DNA from 3 places in the Streptomyces sp. NPDC058257 genome. Region 1 is predicted to be linked to each of the others. Evidence: riboswitches for the same ligand, from Rfam matches in the RefSeq annotation. Region 1 holds a riboswitch; each other region holds the start of a gene.
What was found. Region 1 has a riboswitch for S-adenosylmethionine ahead of ACFVXC_RS19445 (cell envelope biogenesis protein OmpA). Riboswitches for the same ligand answer to the same signal wherever they lie in the genome.
Positions count from the first base shown of each region.

Region 2: linked by a shared signal. The riboswitch ahead of thrC (threonine synthase) and the one ahead of ACFVXC_RS19445 (cell envelope biogenesis protein OmpA) in region 1 are both predicted to bind S-adenosylmethionine.
Region 3: linked by a shared signal. The riboswitch ahead of ACFVXC_RS27125 (aminotransferase class V-fold PLP-dependent enzyme) and the one ahead of ACFVXC_RS19445 (cell envelope biogenesis protein OmpA) in region 1 are both predicted to bind S-adenosylmethionine.

Region 1 is NZ_JBHVXJ010000007.1:176,788-183,437, forward strand. It holds gene ACFVXC_RS19435 (M13 family metallopeptidase) at 427-2,379, shown strand; partial or broken gene ACFVXC_RS19440 (beta-L-arabinofuranosidase domain-containing protein) at 2,563-2,824, shown strand; gene ACFVXC_RS19445 (cell envelope biogenesis protein OmpA) at 2,859-3,614, opposite strand; SAM riboswitch class IV at 3,939-4,083, opposite strand; SAM riboswitch class IV at 4,264-4,377, shown strand; gene ACFVXC_RS19450 (putative leader peptide) at 4,488-4,577, shown strand; gene ACFVXC_RS19455 (LLM class flavin-dependent oxidoreductase) at 4,663-5,928, shown strand; gene ACFVXC_RS19460 (NtaA/DmoA family FMN-dependent monooxygenase) at 5,946-6,650, shown strand, end outside.
Region 2 is NZ_JBHVXJ010000004.1:465,666-472,315, reverse strand. It holds gene ACFVXC_RS14570 (trehalose-6-phosphate synthase) at 61-1,449, opposite strand; gene ACFVXC_RS14565 (hypothetical protein) at 1,561-2,070, opposite strand; gene ACFVXC_RS14560 (glucosyl-3-phosphoglycerate synthase) at 2,184-3,128, opposite strand; SAM riboswitch class I at 3,296-3,430, shown strand; gene thrC (threonine synthase) at 3,448-4,770, shown strand; gene ACFVXC_RS14550 (MoaD/ThiS family protein) at 4,883-5,161, shown strand; gene ACFVXC_RS14545 (cold-shock protein) at 5,586-5,789, shown strand; gene groL (chaperonin GroEL) at 6,106-6,650, shown strand, end outside.
Region 3 is NZ_JBHVXJ010000012.1:184,411-191,060, reverse strand. It holds gene ACFVXC_RS27150 (hypothetical protein) at 1-110, opposite strand, end outside; gene ACFVXC_RS27145 (rhomboid family intramembrane serine protease) at 249-992, shown strand; gene ACFVXC_RS27140 (Lrp/AsnC family transcriptional regulator) at 1,030-1,311, shown strand; gene ACFVXC_RS27135 (small secreted hydrophilic protein) at 1,444-1,695, shown strand; gene ACFVXC_RS27130 (hypothetical protein) at 1,682-1,852, shown strand; gene ACFVXC_RS27125 (aminotransferase class V-fold PLP-dependent enzyme) at 1,804-3,177, opposite strand; SAM riboswitch class IV at 3,358-3,474, opposite strand; gene trpD (anthranilate phosphoribosyltransferase) at 3,571-4,635, opposite strand; gene ACFVXC_RS27115 (cytochrome bc complex cytochrome b subunit) at 4,799-6,430, opposite strand; gene ACFVXC_RS27110 (Rieske 2Fe-2S domain-containing protein) at 6,427-6,650, opposite strand, start outside.

The DNA of each region.
Region 1 (6,650 bases):
GCGCGTACGTCGGCGCGTCGCTCAGGATGGCCTCTGGCTCCACCATGGCCGTACTGAGCGCGGTTGCGTCCGTCGAAGTTGTCAGAAGTGGTGTGTGCTGAGCAAGCATCAGTGCCTCCTCGTTGAAAGTCGCCACTCTGTCCAGTGGCGCCCACCCCCGAATAATTTTAGGGCAGTTCATCCTCTATGTCTGTTCGGGGCGGTCGGCCCCGTATCAGCGGGCGTGCCCGGTGCGGAAAAGGCGCCGAGCGAGACTGGGGTGCGGTCTACGCCTTTCCCTTTACGCCCGTGGCCCCGGTGGCCGGGGCGCGGACCGTGACGGCGCGGCATCTGCGGGAGTACGTCGAGAGCTGAGTCGGGGTCCGCGTCCGGTCCGCGTCGACAAGCCGATCGTGCTCGGGCGTGGTGTCCGCGTAGGGTGCGTGAATGAGCATGCTGGATGACGCCCGCGCGGGCATGAACCCTGAGATCCGGCCGCAGGACGACCTGTTCGGCCACGTCAACGGTCACTGGCTGGAGACCGAGGCGATCCCCGACGATCGCTCCAGCTGGGGCCCCTTCGTGCAGTTGGTCGACACTGCCGAGGAACAAGTGAAGGTGATCATCCAGGAGCTTGCGGCGGACGGCGCAGGCTCGGATGACGCGCGCAAGATCGCCACGCTGTACGCCTCGTTCATGGACGAGGAGGCGATCAACGCCCGCGGGCTCGCTCCCGCGCAGCCCTTGATCGACGCCGTCGCGGGGCTGCGGGACAACCGGGAGCTCGCGGCGTTCCTCGGCCGCTTCGAGCGGATCGGCGGCTCCGGTCTCTTCGGCTCCTACATCGACTCGGACGACCGCGACTCCGACCGCTACCTCTTCAACGTCCTCCAGGGCGGACTCGGCCTGCCCGACGAGTCGTACTACCGCGACGAGAAGTTCGCCGAGATCCGCGAGAAGTACGTCGCCTACCTCACCGACCTGCTCACCCTCGGGCAGCACGCCTCGCCAGAGGAAGCCGCGAAGACGGTCCTCGCCCTGGAGACCCGTCTTGCCGCAGGGCACTGGGAGCGGGCCGAGACGCGTGACGTGCAGAAGACCTACAACCTCACCACCCTGGACGAACTGATCGCCCTGGCACCGGAGTTCGACTGGCGCGGCTATGTCGAGGGGCTCGGCGGCTCGGACGCCACCATCGCCGAGACGTGTGTCCGTCAGCCGTCCTACCTCGCCCACCTGTCCACGGCCCTCGCCGAGGTGCCGATCGAGCAGTGGCGCGACTGGGCACTGGTCCGGGTCCTGCGCTCGTGCGCGCCCTACCTCACGGACGCGTTCGTGGAGAAGAACTTCGAGTTCTACGGCCGCACCCTCAACGGCACTCCGGAGCTGCGCGCCCGGTGGAAGCGGGCGGTCGCCTTCGTCGAGGGCTCCATCGGTGAGGCCGTCGGCAAGGAGTACGTGGCACGGCACTTCCCGCCGAGCTCCAAGGCGATCATGGACGACCTCGTCGGCAACCTCCTGGAGGCCTACCGCCAGTCGATCGCCCGCCTGGACTGGATGACGGACGAGACGAAGGAGCGCGCGTACGAGAAGCTCGCCACGTTCCGCCCCAAGATCGGCTACCCGGACACCTTCCGCGACTACTCGGCTCTTGAGGTCTCCGGCGACGACCTGCTCGGCAACGCGCACGCGGCGGACGCCTTCGAGTCCGACCGGCAGCTCGCCAAGATCGGCGCGCCGGTCGACCGTGACGAGTGGTTCATGCTGCCGCAGACGGTCAACGCCTACTACAACCCGGGCACGAACGAGATCTGCTTCCCCGCCGGCATCCTGCAGAAGCCGTTCTTCTCGCCCGACGCCGACCCGGCCGAGAACTACGGCGGCATCGGCTCGGTCATCGGCCACGAGATCGGCCACGGCTTCGACGACCAGGGCGCTCAGTACGACGGCGCGGGCAACCTCAACGACTGGTGGACCGCGGACGACAAGACCGCGTTCGAGGCCAAGTCGAAGGCACTGGTGAAGCAGTACGACGCCTTCTCGCCGCGCAACCTCCCCGACGAGTTCGTCAACGGCTCGCTGACGGTGGGCGAGAACATCGGCGACCTGGGTGGCCTGACCATCGGGCACACGGCCTTCCGTATCGCGCTCGACGGCGTCCCGATGCCGGAGAGTGACGGTCTGACAGGATCCCAGCGGCTCTTCATGAACTGGGCCTACTGCTGGCGCACCAAGCGCCGCAAGGAGCAGGAGCAGCAGTACCTCACCATCGACCCGCACTCGCCGCCCGAGTTCCGGGCCAACATCGTGCGCAACCTCGAGGAGTTCCACGAGGCGTTCGCGACGGCGGAGGGCGACGGGCTCTGGCTGGACCGCGCGGAGCGCGTCAGGATCTGGTGAACTCCCGGCGGCCGCGGCGTTCTTGCCGCGGCCGTCGGCCTGACCCACCACCCGGCGCCGTCGGCCGATGATCGTCGAATCCCGACTGAAGAATTGACGTGCCCTTGTCACGGTCATGCTTTCTGGTCGGCGGTTCACCGCCCTGGAGTCGATGACGAGCGGTGCCCACACCAAGATGGGCGCACCCTGCAACGCATGTGGGGCATCTTCTCCAGCGGGAGTTCGGCGGCATCGTCGAGGCGATCAGCGCGTGCGCCGCGGGCGGCGACGCCCTCGACGGGCCGCACGCCAACCAGCACAACCCCATCTTCACGGGACTGCTGCGGCTCTACGACGAGACGGAGGAGCGCCCCCACCTCACCGCCGCCAAGAACTTCTGGGCATGGTCGTGCCGACCCGTATGTACGGCATCGGCGGCACAAGCACCGGCGAGTTCTGGAAGGCGCCCGGAAGGTGGTGCGCACGGTGAAAAAGGCTTCCTACACGAGGTGATAGGGGTGGTTGGCATGGAAGGCCGGGTGGTCGTGCAGGCGGCGCGCGTAGGCGCGCACGTGGGGCTGGGAGCCGGGCGACTCAGCCGCGTCCGGGGTGAGGTGGACGAGCCTCGCCCACAAGTCCACGTCCGCTGCCGTGAGTTCGTCGCCCACGAGGTAGGAGTGGGCGGCAAGACGGCAGTCGATCCTGTCCAGTGTCGCGGGGGCGAGCGGCCCGGCGAGTAGCTCGTGCCAGGTGTCGATCCGTGCTGCCAAGGCCGGTCGGCGCAGGACGGGCAGCGGGCCGCTGCCGTGTGCGGCAAGGCGGCACGCCAAGTCGCGCAGGATGTCCGGGGTGTGGTTGCTGACGACGTGACCGCTCCACCGGTCGCACAGGGCGGGAACGGTCAGCGGCCCTTCGAAGCGGTGCTCGGTGGCCTCGTAATAGCGGTGCAGCGAGTCGAGCGCGGCGGCGGTGTGCGGTGCCAGGAGGGTGGTGGTGACCGATTCCCTGAGGCCGAGCAGGTCGAGGGTGATCGAGACGCGCAAGGAGTCCGGACATTCTGCCGAGAGATACAGGTGGTAGCGGTGGGGCGCCGGGTAGAAGCCGCCCGCCACGTCGTCGCCGATGCGGCTGCGGATCGGCGCGAAAGAGGCGGCGCGTGGGCCGGTGTCGCGCGGAGCGCATGAATCCGCGTAGGAAGTCAGGTGGGAAGCAGGGCGGGAGACGGTACGGGAACGGTGCGACGTGATCTCGGGCATGGCTCTCCAAGGAGGGCAGGGGCGCCGACCGGCGGCACGCACGGGGCCGGTGACACAGCGGGGAAGAGGAGGGATCCGTGGCCACAGCGGGCCGCAGTGATGAGGCTTCCTGTCCGGAGGCGTCGCTGGTGTGGGAACGCCGCGCGGACATCAGACAGCTGGCACCGAGGCGCTGCACACGCGCAGCAGGTCGATGTGCAGACGTCTGGTCAGGACGCGAGGGCGGGGCCGGGGCGCGGACAGGAGAGGCCGCTGGATGCTGTTCCCCTCACCGACCGCCCTGGACATGTCCACCAGCCCTGCCGTCGAGGCCCGTTGTACCCGGGGCCGCGCTTGCCCCGCCGCCACGGCGGGACCCGGTCGTCACCCGGGGCACCCCGTCGCGGAGGAAGGGTTGCCCGCCAGCGGGCCGGGGCCGATGACCCGCTCGGGCAGGAACGCTGCCGGGCGGGCGCTGACAATCGTGACCGTCCCCGGAAGTTTGAGTCCGGGGGCCCGGCTCCGTCAAGAAGGCCCGCACCAGGAACAGACGGAGTGGTCCGGTGGTTGACTTGACGGAGACAGGCGACGAGGCACGTACGACGATGTGAGAACGCCCATGATCCACGGGCATTGCGCACCGCTACGACCTCACGTAACGTCCCGAGCAGGTTACGAGTGTCAGCGTCAAGCCCTGGCTTGCTGACCGGCAACCCTCCCACGCGGCGGGGTGCTCCAGGTGAGGACCAGGCGGGGCCCGTCCAGGGTTCCGCAAGCGCGAGACCGGCGAGGCCCCAGGCCCGCCGAGTCGGAAGGGCGGAGGTGACGGACGTGCCACCTGTGTCAGCTGTACCGCCCCTGTCGCCCATGCCGCTCCCGCCCGCCCCGCGCGTCATGGTGATCGCCCCGAGCCGCCAGGTGCATCTCTACTCCCGGCCGCACATCGATCTGCAGCGTGTCGCCGGCGCGCTCTGTCGTTCCTGACCCGTCACCCCGCCGCCGCACCCTCGGATCCGAGGGGCCGGTGTTCTCGTACGGTCGTACGGTCGATCAGGAAGGCACACCTTTCGTGTCGTCATCACCTTCGCTGCCCCATTCATCTCATTCCTCCGCTTCTTCCGCCGACTCCGCCACTTCGCTGCACCTCGCCGTCGCGCTCGACGGCGCGGGCTGGCACCCGGCCGCTTGGCGCGAACCGGTGGCCCGCCCGGGCGAGTTGCTCACCGCCCGATACTGGGCCGATCTGGTCACCGAGGCCGAACACGGCCTGCTCGACTTCGTGACGATCGAGGATGGGCTCGGCCTCCAGTCATCCCACTTCACCGAGCCCGACGGACGCACGGATCAGGTACGCGGGCAGCTCGACGCCGTGCTCATCGCCGCCCGTGTCGCCCCGCTGACCAGCCACATCGGACTCGTGCCGACGGTGGTGGCCACGCACACGGAGCCCTTCCACATATCCAAGGCGATCGCCACGCTCGACTACGTCAGCGCGGGCCGCGCGGGCGTACGGGTGCAGGTGTCAGCACGCCGTAACGAGGCCGCGCACTTCGGGCGCCGCACGCTTCCCGCCCTTGAGGCCGTCGAGGACCTCGGCAGGCCGGACGTACGGGAACTGACCCTCGACCTCTTCGACGAGGTGGCCGACTACGTCGAAGCCGTGCGTCGGCTCTGGGACAGCTGGGAGGACGACGCGGAGATCAGGGACGTCGCCACCGGCCGCTTCGTCGACCGCGACAAACTGCACTACATCGACTTCGAGGGCAAGCACTTCAGCGTCAAGGGCCCCTCGATCACCCCACGGCCACCACAGGGCCGTCCCGTCGTCAGCGCGCTCGCCCACGAGACCCCGACCGAGGCCCCGTTCCGGCTCCTCGGCCGCTCCGCCGACATCGGATACGTCACCCCGCGCGACGCCGGGCACGCACGCGACATCGTCACGGCGGTCCGCGGCGAACAGGACACCGCCGGGCGGGCCGACGAGCCCCTCCACCTCTTCGGCGACCTGGTGGTGTTCCTCGACGACGATCCGGCCGCCGCCGCGGACCGCCGGGAGCGTCTGGACGCCCTCGCAGGGCACCCGTACACCAGCGACGCCCGTGTGTTCACCGGCACGCCCTACCAACTCGCCGACCTGCTCCTGGAGTTGAGCCGGTCCGGACTCACCGGCTTCCGGCTGCGCCCCGCCGTCGCCGGCCACGACCTCCCGGCGATCACCCGGGGCCTGGTGCCGGAACTCCAGCGCCGCGGCGCCTTCAGGCGCGCGTACGAAGCCGACACCCTGCGCGGTCTCCTCGGCCTCGCCCGCCCCACGAGCCGCTACGCCACCGCCTGAGCCGGAAGGAACCCGACATGAGCAAGTCACCGGACAAGCCGCTCAAGCAGATCCACCTCGCGGCACACTTCCCCGGCGTCAACAACACCACCGTATGGAGCGACCCCGAGGCCGGGAGTCACATCGAGTTCAGCTCCTTCGCGCACTTCGCTCGGACCGCCGAGCGTGCCAAATTCGACTTCCTTTTCCTCGCCGAGGGGCTGCGGCTGCGCGAACAGGGCGGGGAGATCTACGACTTGGACGTCGTCGGACGCCCCGACACCTTCACCGTGCTCACCGCGCTCGCCGCCGTCACCGAACACCTCGGCCTTACCGGCACCATCAACTCCACCTTCAACGAGCCTTACGAGGTGGCCCGCCAGTTCGCCAGCCTCGACCACCTCTCGGGCGGGCGCGCCGCCTGGAACGTCGTGACCTCCTGGGACGCCTTCACCGGCGAGAACTTCCGGCGCGGCGGGTTCCTCCCGCAGGAGGAGCGGTACTCCAGGGCGAAGGAATTCCTCAGCACGGCGGGCGAGCTCTTCGACTCCTGGCGCGGGGACGAGATCGTCGCCGACCAGGGGACCGGCACGTTCCTGAGTGACGCCAAGGCGGGCGCCTTCGTCCATCAGGGGCAACACTTCGACATCCAGGGGCAGTTCAACGTCCCGCGCAGTCCACAGGGGCGACCTGTCATCTTCCAGGCCGGTGACTCGGAGGAGGGGCGCGAGTTCGCTGCCGAA
Region 2 (6,650 bases), on a different contig from region 1:
CTCCGCCCCGGACCCCGCTCCTCAAACGCCGGAGGGGCTGATTCTCAGCCCGTCCGGCGTTTATCCCAGTGCCCGCAGCTGATCCAGGAACCACTGGGCCGGGGGCAACGCCGTAGCCGCCGCAGCGAGCCGCTTAGTTCGCTCCGCCCGCTCCTCCACCGGCATCGTCAGCGCCTCATGCAGCGCCGCAGCCGTCCCCGACACGTCATAGGGGTTCACCACCACCGCGTCCTCGCCCAGCTCCTCGTACGCCCCCGCCTCCCGCGAAAGCACCAGCACGCACCCCTCGTCCGACACGACCGGCACCTCCTTGGCGACCAGGTTCATCCCGTCCCGGATGGGGTTCACCAGCGCCACGTCGGCCAGACGGTACGCGGCAAGCGACCGGGCGAAGTCGTCCTTCACGTGGAGCACCACCGGCGTCCAGCCCTCGACCCCGTACTCGGAGTTGATCTCGTCCGCGAGCCGCTGCACGGACGCGGTGTACTCGCGGTACACGGCGAGATCCTGCCGCGACGGATACGCGAACGCGACATGCACGACCCGCTGGCGCCACTCGGGGTGCGAGGCGAGAAGCTCGCGGTACGCCATCAGCCCCCGCACGATGTTCTTCGACAGTTCCGTCCGGTCCACCCGGACAATCACCCGTCGGCCGGTCCCGACCTGCTCCCGCAGCGCGACGAGCCGCTCCTCCACATCGTCCCGCCGCGACCGCTCCCGCAGGAAATCCGCGTCGGCCCCGAGCCCGTGCACCCCGATCCGCGTCCCCGACGTACCGCCGATGACGGCGACGCAGCACTCCGTGAACGCGTCCGCCCACCGGCCTGTCAGGAACGCCGCGCGGTCGGCGCCCAGGATGCCGCGGAGCAGCTGCTCCGCGATGTCCTGGGGCAGCATCCGGAAGTAGTCCACCGGCGCCCACGGCGTGTGTGAGAAGTGGCCGATGCGCAGGTCGGGGCGGAGTTCGCGCAGCATCCCCGGCACGAGGGCCAGGTGGTAGTCCTGGACGAGGACCGCCGCGCCCCCCGCGGCGCTCTCCGCGAGCGCCTCGGCGAAGGCCCGGTTGTAGGTCTCGTACGACGCCCACTGCGCCCGGAACTCCGGGCCGAAGGCCGGTTCGAGCGGCGTTTGGTACAGCATGTGGTGGACGAACCAGAGGACCGAGTTCGCGATGCCGTTGTACGCGTCGGCGTGCACCCGCGCGTCGATGTCGAGCATCCGCACCCCGGGCTCACCGACCCCGCGCCGCACGGCCTCCCGGTCACCGTCGCCCAGCGCCGCGCAGACCCACAGGGAGTCCCCGGCGGAGTCTCCGATCGCGCTGAGCCCGGAGACGAGTCCTCCGCCGCCCCGCTTGGCCGTCAGTTCTCCGTTCTCCTCCAGGGAGTACGTGACGGGGCCGCGGTTGGACGCGACGAGGATCTGGGCGGCGGCGTGCTCGGAGACCATGTGCCGAACCTAGCCCTTAGCGGGAGGGCTCAAACGTAGGGCCGGACCCTTGCGAGCCCGGCCGTATACGTTCAGGGAGCGGCGTCAAGGCCGATGTCGAGGCCTGCCCCGCTAGTCCCGCCTGCTCCTCGCCGCCGCCACCGCGAGCGCGCCGAGCACGCTCAGGGAGATCGCGAGGCCCGCGTACAGCATCGTGCCGGAGCCGCTGCCCGTGTCGGCCAGCTGACCCGGGCCGCTCGCCGCCGCCGGTCTCGCGGGATCGCCCTGCTGGTGCTGCGGGGCGGGCCGCGCCTGAACCCGCTGCCGCGTCGCGTGGACCGCCGAGGTGCACGGGTCGTCGCCGCCCCGGACGGACCGGGGGCAGTTGCTGCCCGGCGCCGTCACCGTGATCACCCGGATCGCGCCCGCGGTGCAGGACACCTCGCCGTCCGCGGGCGTCGTCGGGCAGCCCATGACCGTGTTGCCGATGGTCTTGAAGTCGCCGTAGAGGGATTCGTCGTAGCGCTTGGCGAAGGGATCGATCACATCCGCGGCGGCCGGTACGGCTGCGGCGCTCAGCGCGCCTGCCGCGAGACCGGCCGTGGCCATGGCCACGGCACCGACGCGTCGCGCGCTTCCCATGAACTGCCTGAGACGGGACTGCCTGAGACGGGACTGCCTGACGCTGAGCTGCCTGACCCGCATATGGACCCACATAAGTGGGGAATGTAGATAAAATGCCCGGTCTTGGATGGTTACGCCACGCGGCGGGCCGTGTACTCCGCGATGCCGGACATCGGCGGACGCTCCTCCGTGTCCACCGGATGGGTCCGCGGTTCGAACCCGTGCTCACCCCGCTCGAACTGGGTGAGCTCGGGGCGTACGTGATGACCGAGCGCGAGCCTGACCTGCGCCGTCCGGTAGATCGCCGCCGCCATCCTGCCGAGCGCCTGCCCGTCCTGGTGCCGGTGCCTGCGCACGCCGACGTCGACCTGCGCGAGCGCGTCGAGGCCCACGGTGTGCAGCGCGTCGACGAGCAGGCCGAGCTCCACCCCGTATCCGACGGGGAACGGCAGCCGTTCGAGGAGGGATCTGCGTGCCGCGTACTCGCCGCCCAACGGCTGGACGAACCCGGCCAGTTGGGGCCAGTGCATGTTGAGCAGCGGGCGCGCCATCAGCTCGGTGACCCGGCCGCCCTGACCCGCGGTCCCGGCGAGCGGGCGGTCGTACATCGCCTTCACGAAGTGCACGTCGGGCTCGGTCAGGAGCGGGCCCACGATCCCGGTGACGAAGTCCGCCGAGAACTCCTTCAGGTCCGCGTCGACGAACGCGACGATGTCACCGCCGGTCACCAGGAGCGAGCGCCACAGGACCTCGCCCTTGCCGGGTACGGCCGGGATGCGCGGCAGGATCTCGTCCCGGTGCACGACCCGCGCGCCCGCGTCGCGCGCGACCTCGGCCGTGCGGTCCCGCGAGCCGGAATCGATCACCACGAGCTCGTCGACGAGGGCGGCCTTCTCGATCAGCTCGCGGCGGATCACGGCGACGATCTCGCCGACCGTCTCCTCCTCGTCGAGCGCGGGCAGGACGACGCTCACCGAGGCTCCCGACGCTCGTTTGGCGGCGACGAGCGCGCTGAGCGGACGGTCGGCAACAGCCCAGGAACGCCTGGTCAGCCAGCGCTCGGCCTCTTCCAGCACGGGTGGTTCCTCCTGTGTGTGGCCTACATGTGATCCATCTCGCGGTTCGGACGACTATCTCAAGGGTCCAGGCCGTCGGTTACAGTCTTGAACAACGCGGATGACCATCGCATGTCGGGGGTCGACGCGTAACAAACGCCCCGGGCCCCTGAAGCCCGGCGCCATACCGCTCATCCAGAGGGGCAGAGGGATACGGCCCGTTGAAGCCCCGGCAACCATCCCGCCGACCGCGCATGCGAGGTCTCGGCGGGGAAGGTGCCAATTCCGTCTCGCGGTGAGATTCGCCGCGGGGAAGATGAGGAGAAAGGGCCTCGCCTCCATGGCTGCGCAGACTGTCGCAACGAACGACACCACCACCCCCTCCACCACGGCTTCCCGTAGTGGGTCCGTGGATCTCGGCCCCGCGTCCGGCCTCTCGTGCCGCGAGTGCGGCGAGCTCTACGCCCTCGGCCCGATCTTCGCCTGCCAGGCCTGTTTCGGCCCGCTCGAAGTCGCGTACGACCTGCCGACCGGTGACCCCGAGGCGCTGAGGAAGCAGATCGAGTCCGGCCCCGCCAACATCTGGCGCTACGCCCCGCTGCTGCCCGTCCCCGCGGACGTCGCCGAGAAGCCGAACATCAACCCCGGCTGGACCCAGCTCGTCAAGGCCGACAACCTCGCCCGTGAGCTCGGCGTCGAGCAGGGCAAGCTCTTCGTCAAGGACGACTCCGGGAACCCGACGCACTCCTTCAAGGACCGCGTCGTCGCGCAGGCCATCGAGGCGGCGCGCGCCTTCGGATTCACCACCCTCTCCTGCTCCTCCACCGGCAACCTCGCCGGTGCCGTGGGTGCCGCCGCGGCCCGCGCCGGCTTCCGCTCGTGCGTGTTCATCCCGCACGACCTGGAGCAGGGCAAGGTCGTCATGGCCGCGGTCTACGGCGGCGAGCTCGTCGGCATCGAGGGCAACTACGACGACGTGAACCGCTTCTGCTCCGAGCTCATCGGCGACCCGCTGGGCGAGGGCTGGGGCTTCGTCAACGTGAACCTGCGGCCGTACTACGGAGAGGGCTCCAAGACCCTCGCGTACGAGATCTGTGAGCAGCTCGGCTGGCAGCTGCCCGACCAGCTGGTCATCCCGATCGCGTCGGGCTCGCAGCTCACGAAGATCGACAAGGGCCTCAAGGAGCTCATCAAGCTGGGCCTCGTCGAGGACAAGCCCTACAAGATCTTCGGTGCGCAGGCCGAGGGCTGCTCGCCGGTGTCGACCGCCTTCAAGGCCGGGCACGACGTCGTACGCCCCCAGAAGCCGGACACCATCGCCAAGTCCCTCGCCATCGGCAACCCCGCCGACGGGCCGTACGTCCTGGACATCGCACGTCGCACGGGCGGCGCGGTGGAGGACGTGAACGACGAGCAGGTCGTGGACGCGATCAAGCTTCTCGCCCGCACGGAGGGGATCTTCGCGGAGACCGCGGGCGGGGTGACGGTGGGCGTCGCCAAGAAGCTGATCGAGGCGGGCCTCATCGACCCCACCCTGACCACGGTGGTCCTGAACACGGGTGACGGACTCAAGACCCTGGACGCTGTTGCCGAGACCTCTCAGGCGACGGCGACGATCAAGCCCAGCCTCGACGCGTTCCGCGCCGCGGGGCTCGCCGGTTAGTCGCCGTGGGGCCCGGCCGCCGTCGTCGGACGGCGGTCGTGGTCCGTCCTCGCGCAGTTCCCCGCGCCCTTTACGGGGCGCTTCCTCCCCCGTATATCAAGAGGTGAATCCCATGAGCGTCAACGTTCGCATTCCCACCATTCTCCGCACCTACACCGGCGGCAAGTCCGAGGTCGCCGCCGAGGGCGCCAACCTCTCCGAGGTCATCGCCGATCTTGAGGCCAAGCACGCCGGTATCGCGGCCCGTGTCCTCGACGACCAGGGCAAGCTGCGGCGCTTCGTGAACGTGTACGTGAACGACGACGACGTCCGTTTCGAGCAGGGCCTTGAGACCGCGACGCCGGACGGCGCCGGCGTCTCGATCATTCCCGCCGTCGCGGGCGGTTGCTGAATCCGTCTGAAAGTACGCAGCGTCACTCCCATTGCCCCCTCCGCGAGAGAAGCGGAGGGGGCAATTCCATGTGGTTGAGCGCGGTACAGTTGGGAAGCAAGCTTCGCTGTTTGTGCCTAGCGCATATATGAAGTCGGCCCGGGGCCGACAAGAAGTAGCCAAAGCGTCTTGCCTATTTGAGCCTCTCGCGGCATTTGTCTGGCCCGACTTGCCCTGAACTCCGGCAAATTCTCCGCATATTACCGATCGCGCATGCCCAGAATTCTCGTCCGATTGACCTGTTGCAGAGGGCAGTTGGGCAGATACATTCAGCGGCGGTCGACGCGTTCCGGCGCACGCCTCCACAACCCATTGGGGGGGTGAGGTCTGACCCGGGCCCGCGAAGTGCGGGTCCGTGCAAGGGCCAGTAATAGGGGAGTTAGGCATGGCTCAGGGCACCGTCAAGTGGTTCAACGCGGAGAAGGGGTACGGCTTCATCGCGGTCGACGGTGGTGCGGATGTTTTCGTCCACTACAGCGCGATTCAGATGGACGGTTACCGCACCCTTGAAGAAGGTCAGCGAGTGGAGTTCGAGATCTCGCAGGGCCAGAAGGGTCCACAGGCGGACATGGTCAAGCTCGCCGTCTGATCTCGGCGCGATCGGCCAGCGACTTAGCGAGTGACGAGGGGCCCGTATCCCGACAGGGGTACGGGCCCCTCGTGCGTACGCCCCCCGATGTGCGCCCCCTCGTGTGTCTGGGATCCGTGAGAGACGCTTGCACTCGTAGGGGTCGAGTGCTAATCATTGGCGTTAGCACTCTCCGAGTGAGAGTGACAGAACTTGGATCGGGTCGGTGAGGCCCGCAGGCCGGGTGGGGCAAGGAACCACAAGGCTTGCAGGCCGTCCGTCGCGGGCACCGATGCGATCCGGAGCATGCCACCCCTGTCCGGGAGGACCACTTCACATGGCCAAGATCATCGCGTTCGACGAGGAGGCACGGCGCGGCCTCGAGCGCGGCATGAACCAGCTCGCCGACGCCGTCAAGGTGACCCTGGGCCCCAAGGGTCGCAACGTCGTCCTCGAGAAGAAGTGGGGTGCCCCCACGATCACCAACGATGGTGTTTCCATCGCCAAGGAGATCGAGCTCGAGGACCCGTACGAGAAGATCGGCGCCGAGCTGGTCAAGGAGGTCGCGAAGAAGACGGACGACGTCGCCGGTGACGGCACGACGACCGCGACCGTCCTGGCGCAGGCGCTGGTCCGCGAGGGCCTGCGCAACGTAGCCGCCGGTGCCAACCCGATGGCCCTCAAGCGTGGCATCGAGAAGGCCGTCGAGGCCGTCTCGGGCGCCCTTCTTGAGCAGGCCGTGGACGTGGAGACCAAGGAGCAGATCGCTTCGACCGCCTCCATCTCCGCCGCCGACACCCAGATCGGCGAGCTCATCGCCGAGGCGATGGACAAGGTCGGCAAGGAAGGCGTCATCACCGTCGAGGAGTCGCAGACCTTCGG
Region 3 (6,650 bases), on a different contig from region 1:
AGGTGCACATATTCGACCACCTTCGAACTGCGGGTCACGTCGAAGCGCGTGAGATTGCCGCAGAGCGCGCAGCGCCACCGGGTGGTGTCGGTCGGCAGAGGAACCGTCATCGTGGCTGTTCGCTTTCCTTCGGAATTCCATGGTGCGTGGTGCCCGTAACCCTAAGGCCTGTAAGGGTCTCCATGCGGCGACCTCCTACGCGGCGGGGCACTCTGTACGGTTTGCTGCGCTTACGTCATGCTCTGTTCATGATCAAGACGTGGGGTACGACGGCGGGCCAGACGCTCAGAGGTCAGTCGGCCCCGGTGACGTACGGACTGATCGCCGTCTGCTGTCTGGTGTTCCTGATCTCCCCGATGTCCGGGTTCAATCCCACCTACGGCACCGGTGACAAGCTGCTCGCCGCCCAACAGGCCTACTTCGAGCGCTGGGGCGTGGTCCCCTCGGAGCTGTTCAGCGGGGCGATGCGGCCCGTGCTCGCCCCGGCCACCGCGCTCTTCGTGCACGGCAGCTGGCTGCACCTCCTGGGCAACATGCTCTTCCTCTTCGTCTTCGGGGCGATGGCCGAGGAACGGATGGGGCACTTCCAGTTCGCGCTCTTCTACCTCTGCTGCGGCTATCTCGCCCTGTTCGCCTACGCCGTCGCGCACGCGGGCTCGGACCAGACCCTGGTGGGCGCGTCGGGGGCGATCTCCGCGGTGCTCGGCGCGTTCCTGCGGCTCTTCCCGAAGGCGCGGGTCACCAGCCTCTTCCCGTTCCTCTTCTTCCTGCCGCTGCGCTTCCCCGCGTGGGTGGTGCTGCCGTTCTGGGTGGCGCTGCAGTGGCTCGCGGCCCTACAGGGCGGGCAGGGCCCCGGCGTCGCCTATCTGGCCCATATCGTGGGGTTCTCACTGGGCTTTCTCTACGCGTGGGTGCGGTATGTCAGAAGAAACAGGCCGGCGCGGAGCGCCTCTTTGGAAGGGCGGGAGCGGGAGACGGGAGGGCTAGAGTGAAGCAGCCAGCACCCGTCATCGAGGGAGACAGTCAGCCGTGATCACCGCGATCGTGCTCATCAAGACCAGCGTGGACCGGATCCCGGAGATCGCCGAGTCGATCGCCGCCCTCGACTGCGTCAGCGAGGTCTTCTCCGTGACCGGCACGTACGACCTGATCGCCATGGTGCGTGTCGCGCACCACGACGACCTGGCCGACGTCATCCCCGGCAAGATCAGCAAGATCCCGGGTGTGGAGGGCACGGACACACATGTCGCGTTCCGCACGTACTCGCAGCACGACCTCGAAGCGGCGTTCGCCATCGGCCTCGACTCCTGAGCCTCGCCCGGCACTTGTCGCCGGGCGCCAGATGAGGGTTTCTTCATCCGCCGCTCATACTGCTGACGCACCGCGCCCCGCACGCTCGCTGTCAGGGTCTTCTCCCACCGCACGGCTGCCCTGGCCGCCGTCGTGGCGATACCCCTCGGCATCGCCGCCACCAGCTACGCCCTGACCGACAGCCCCGAGCCGCCCAACGTGCCGCCCAAGGTGGAGCTGGAGAGCGGTTCGCCCTTCACGAAACCCTCATCGCCCCGGCCGACGCCGAGCGACGAGACGGTGTCGCCGCCCCCGGTCAGCGAGAACCCCTCGGACGACGACGGCAGCGACAACGATGACGACCGGGGCGACAACGACGACGACGGCCCCGGTGACGACGGCTGAGTCGGCGCGCCGCTGGGTCTCCGCCCGCGTCCGCATCCTGCTGTGGCTCCTCTTCGTGATGGCCGTCGCGCTCGCCGCGGTGGCCGCCGCCAAGGGACGGACCAAGGCTCAGGCGGCCGTGGTGTCCGGCACGCAGCGGCCTTCCTCCGTGCGGTAGTTCCAGCGCGCGCCGTCCGCCACCAGCTCCTTCACGGCGCGCACGAAACGCTCCACGTGCTCGTCGGGGGTGCCCGCGCCGAAGCTCACACGGATCGCGTTCAGCGACTTCTCGCCGGGCGCGGCCTCGGGGGCACCGCACTCGCCCTGGGTCTGCGGGTCGCTGCCGAGCAGGGTGCGCACCAGCGGGTGGGCGCAGAAGAGGCCGTCGCGTACGCCGATTCCGTACTCGGCGGAGAGCGCGGCGGCGAAGTGCGAGCTGTTCCAGCCCTCGACGACGAAGGAGATGACGCCGACGCGCGGCGCGTCGTCGCCGAAGAGCGAGAGCACCTTCACTGCGGGCACATCGGCGAGGCCCTCCCGCACCTTCGCGATGAGGTGGCGCTCGCGGGCGACGAGCTCGTCGAAGCCCGCCTCGGTCAGCGCCTTGCAGGCGGCGGCGATCGAGTACACGCCGATGACGTTCGGCGAACCGGCCTCGTGCCGCGCGGCGGTGTCGTGCCACTCCACGTCCACACCGCCGTCCGTACGCCGCGCGACCTTGCGCGAGGCGCCGCCGCCCGCGAGGTAGGGCTCGGCCGCCCGCAGCCAGTCGGAGCGGCCCGCGAGGACGCCCGAGCCGAAGGGCGCGTACAGCTTGTGACCGGAGAAGGCGACCCAGTCGACGTCGAGGTCGTCGATGGAGACGGGGTGGTGCGGCGCGAGCTGCGCGGCGTCCAGGACGATGCGGGCGCCGTGCGCGTGGGCGGCGGCGGCGAGCTCCTTGACCGGCCACAGCTCACCGGTGACGTTCGAGGCGCCGGTCACGCAGACCAGGGCGGGCCCGTAGGGATCGCGGTCGGCGAGGGCGCGCTCCAGGGTCTCGACGGCCTGCTCGGAGGTGCGCGGGGCGTTCAGGTACGTCACGCGGGCGTCGCGCCACGGAAGGAGCGAGGCGTGGTGCTCGGTCTCGAAGACGAAGACCTGGCAGTTCGCGGGCAGGGCGGCGGCGAGCAGGTTCAGCGAGTCGGTGGTCGAGCGCGTGAAGACGACCTGGTCGTCCTCGCGGCAGCCGAGGAACTCGGCGACGGTGACGCGGCTGTTCTCGAAGAGGTCGGTGGAGAGCTGCGAGAGGTACCCGGCGCCCCGGTGCACGCTGCCGTAGTACGGCGCGTACGCGGCCACGTCGTCCCACACGCGCTGCAGGGCCGGGGCGCTCGCCGCGTAGTCGAGCGCCGCGTAGGTCACTTCGCCGCCGGTGACGAGCGGCACGGTGACGTCACGGCCGAGGACGGGCAGCGGCTCGGCACAGACGGATCGGTCGGCGACAGCGGTGGGGACAGACATGGCGAACTCCCGTGGGAAGGCAGGCGAGTTCACTGCGAGGACGCACGTAGGGCGCCGCAGTGATGAAAGAAAAGGGGGTGCGGAAAAGGGGCCGGAAAGCCCTATCGCATTCGCTTGCTCACGAGACTGCTCCCTTGAGGACCAGGACCCCAGGGATACGACACTCATCGAGTGCGCAGGGGTCCGCGCTTGCCATACGCCTTGCTGCGTACGGCCTGGTCTTCACCCGGGGCACCCCGCCACGGACGGAGGGTTGCCGGACAGCGAGCCGGGGCCTAATCGCTGTCACTCATGACCTGCTCAGCATCTTGCCACACGATCTTCTCGGTGCACACCGCAGTCCGGGATCCGGACTGCGGTGTGCGCCACACTCACGCCGCACTCATGCCACGCTCACCTGTTGCTGGCCGCCACCCAGCGCTCCAGGGACCTCTTCGCGGCCCCGGAGTCGATCGACTCCGCCGCCCTGGCGATACCGGCGCCGATCTGCTCCACGAGGGTCCCCTCGCCCGGCGAGAGGGCCACCAGGGCCGCCGCCGTGTTGAGCAGCACGGCGTCCCGCACGGGGCCGCTCTCCCCGTCCAGGAGGCGCAGCGCCACCTCGGCGTTGTACGAGGCGTCAGCGCCCCGCAGCGCCTCCACGGGGACCAGGTCGATGCCGACGTCCCGCGGGTCGAACGCCTCCTCGCGCACGACGCCGTCCCGCACGACCCAGACCCGCGACGTCGCCGTGGTCGTCAGCTCGTCGAGCCCGTCGTCGCCGCGGAAGACGAGGGAGGAGTGCCCGCGCTCGGCGAATACCCCGGCCACGATGGGCGCCATCCGCGCGTCGGCGACCCCGACCGCCTGGGCCCGTACCTTGGCCGGATTGGTGAGCGGGCCCAGGGCGTTGAAGACGGTCCTGATCCCCAGCTGGCTGCGCGCCGCACCGGCGTGTCGCAGCGCCGGGTGGAACTTCACGGCGAAGCAGAAGGTGATCCCGGCTTCCTCGGCCACCTCGACGACCCGCTTCAGCGGCAGCTCCAGATTCACCCCGAGCTTCTCCAGGACGTCGGAGGCGCCCGAGGCACTGGAGGCGGCGCGGTTGCCGTGCTTGACGACCTTCGCACCCGCGCCGGCGGCCACGATCGCGGACATCGTGGAGATATTGACGGTCTTGGCCCCGTCGCCGCCGGTGCCGACGATGTCGACCGTCTGGCCCGGCACCTCGATCACATTGGCGTGTTCGTACATCGTGCGTACGAGGCCGGAGATCTCCTCCACGGTCTCGCCCTTGGCCCGCAGCGCGACCACGAAGCCCGCGATCTGCGCGTCGGAGGCCTCACCGCGCATGATGCGGTCCATGGCCCACGCCGTGTCATCGGTGCTCTGGTCGCGTCCCTCAAGAAGACCGTTCAGCACACCGGGCCAGGAACGGGCCGCCGCGGTGTTGCCTCCTGCGGGGGTCACAGCGCTCATCTGCCGCTCCTGGGTTCGTATAGGCGTAGGACAGGAACACCTTATCCAGCCCTGGGGACGGCAAAGAGCCCCGTCCATGCACTGGATGCATGGGACGGGGCTCTCGCCGTGGCGACCTTGTGGTCAGTACCTCAGTACCTCAGTACCTCAGAGCGTCAGGGGATCAGTGGTGGCCGTGGCCGCTCGTGATCTCCTTGTACTCCTCGGTGGTGGGCTTGGGGATCTGGTTGTCCTCCCCGTAGTAGCCCTTGGAGAGCTTGGCCCTGAGCTTCTGCGGCCCGCTCACCTTGCGCTCGACACCGTTCTCGTCGACCCCGGGGCCGATCTCGACCGGCGCGTACTGCTCGTGCGCGGTGAGCGTGTGCAGCTGCTCCTGGTCGAGCGGCTCGTGGACCTCGATGAACTCACCGTGCGGCAGGCGCTTGATGATGCCCGACTCGCGGCCGTGCAGGACCTTGTCCTTGTCGCGCCGCTGCAGACCCAGGCAGATCCGCTTGGTGGCGATGAAGGCGAGGACCGGTGCCACGAAGAAGGCGATGCGCACGAACCAGGTGATCGAGTTGATCGACAGGTGGAAGTGCGTGGCCCAGAGGTCGTTTCCACCACCGACGAGCAGCACGAAGTACCAGGTGATCCATGCGACACCGAAGGCCGTACGGGTCGGAACGTTGCGCGGGCGGTCCAGGATGTGGTGCTCGCGCTTGTCCCCGGTGACCCAGGACTCGATGAACGGATAGACCGCGATCGCGACCAGGACCAGCGGGAAGATGATCAGCGGGATGAACACACCCAGGACGAGCGTGTGACCCCAGGCGTTGATCTCCCAGCCCGGCATGACACGGATCAGACCCTCGGAGAAGCCCATGTACCAGTCGGGCTGGGCTCCGGTGGAGACCTGGTCCGGCCGGTAGGGGCCGATCCCCCAGATCGGGTTGATCGTGGCGATCGCCGAGACGGCGACGATGACACCGAAGACCAGGAAGAAGAAGCCTCCGGCCTTCGCCATGTAGACGGGCAGCAGCGGCATGCCGACGACGTTCTTGTTCGTCTTGCCGGGACCCGCGAACTGCGTGTGCTTGTGGTAGAAGACCAGGATCAGGTGCGCCACCACGAGACCGAGCATGATGCCCGGCAGCAGCAGGATGTGCACCGAGTAGAACCGGGCCACGAAGTCGCCGCCGGGGAACTCCCCGCCGAACAGGAACATCGAGAGGTACGTGCCCACGATCGGCACGGACAGGATCGCGCCCTGCATGAAGCGCACACCGGTACCGGAGAGCAAGTCGTCCGGGAGCGAGTAACCGGTGAAGCCGGTGAACATGCCCAGGACGAACAGCAGGAAGCCGAAGACCCAGTTGACCTCGCGCGGCTTGCGGAAGGCACCCGTGAAGAAGACGCGCATCATGTGCACGAACATCGCCGCGAGGAAGATCAGCGCCGCCCAGTGGTGGATCTGCCGGATCAGCAGACCACCGCGCACATCGAAGCTGATGTGCATGGTCGAGTTGAACGCCTCGGACATCAGCTGGCCCTGCAGCGGGATGTAGCTGCCGTGGTACTCCACCTCGTTCATCGACGGGTGGAAGAACAGGGTCAGGTACACACCCGTGAGGATGATGATGATGAAGCTGTAGAGGCAGATCTCACCGAGCATGAAGGACCAGTGGTCCGGGAAGATCTTGCGCATGTTGGCCTTGGCCAGGGAGTAGATCCCCAGGCGGCCGTCGGCCCAGTCGGCGACCCGCTCACCGGCGGGCGCCTCCTTCTTACGGTTGTCGTTCGCCGTAGTGCTCATCCGCGCTCCCAGAATGCAGGACCGACGGGCTCGGCGAAGTCGCCGAGCGCCTCGAGGTAGCCCTCTTCGTTCACGGCGATGCGCAGCTGCGGCAGCGCGTGACCGGCCGGGCCGAAGATCACTCGGGCACCGTCGGAGAGGTCGAAGGTGGACTGGTGGCACGGGCAGAGGACGTGGTGCGTCTGCTGCTCGTACAGGGAGATCGGGCAACCGACGTGGG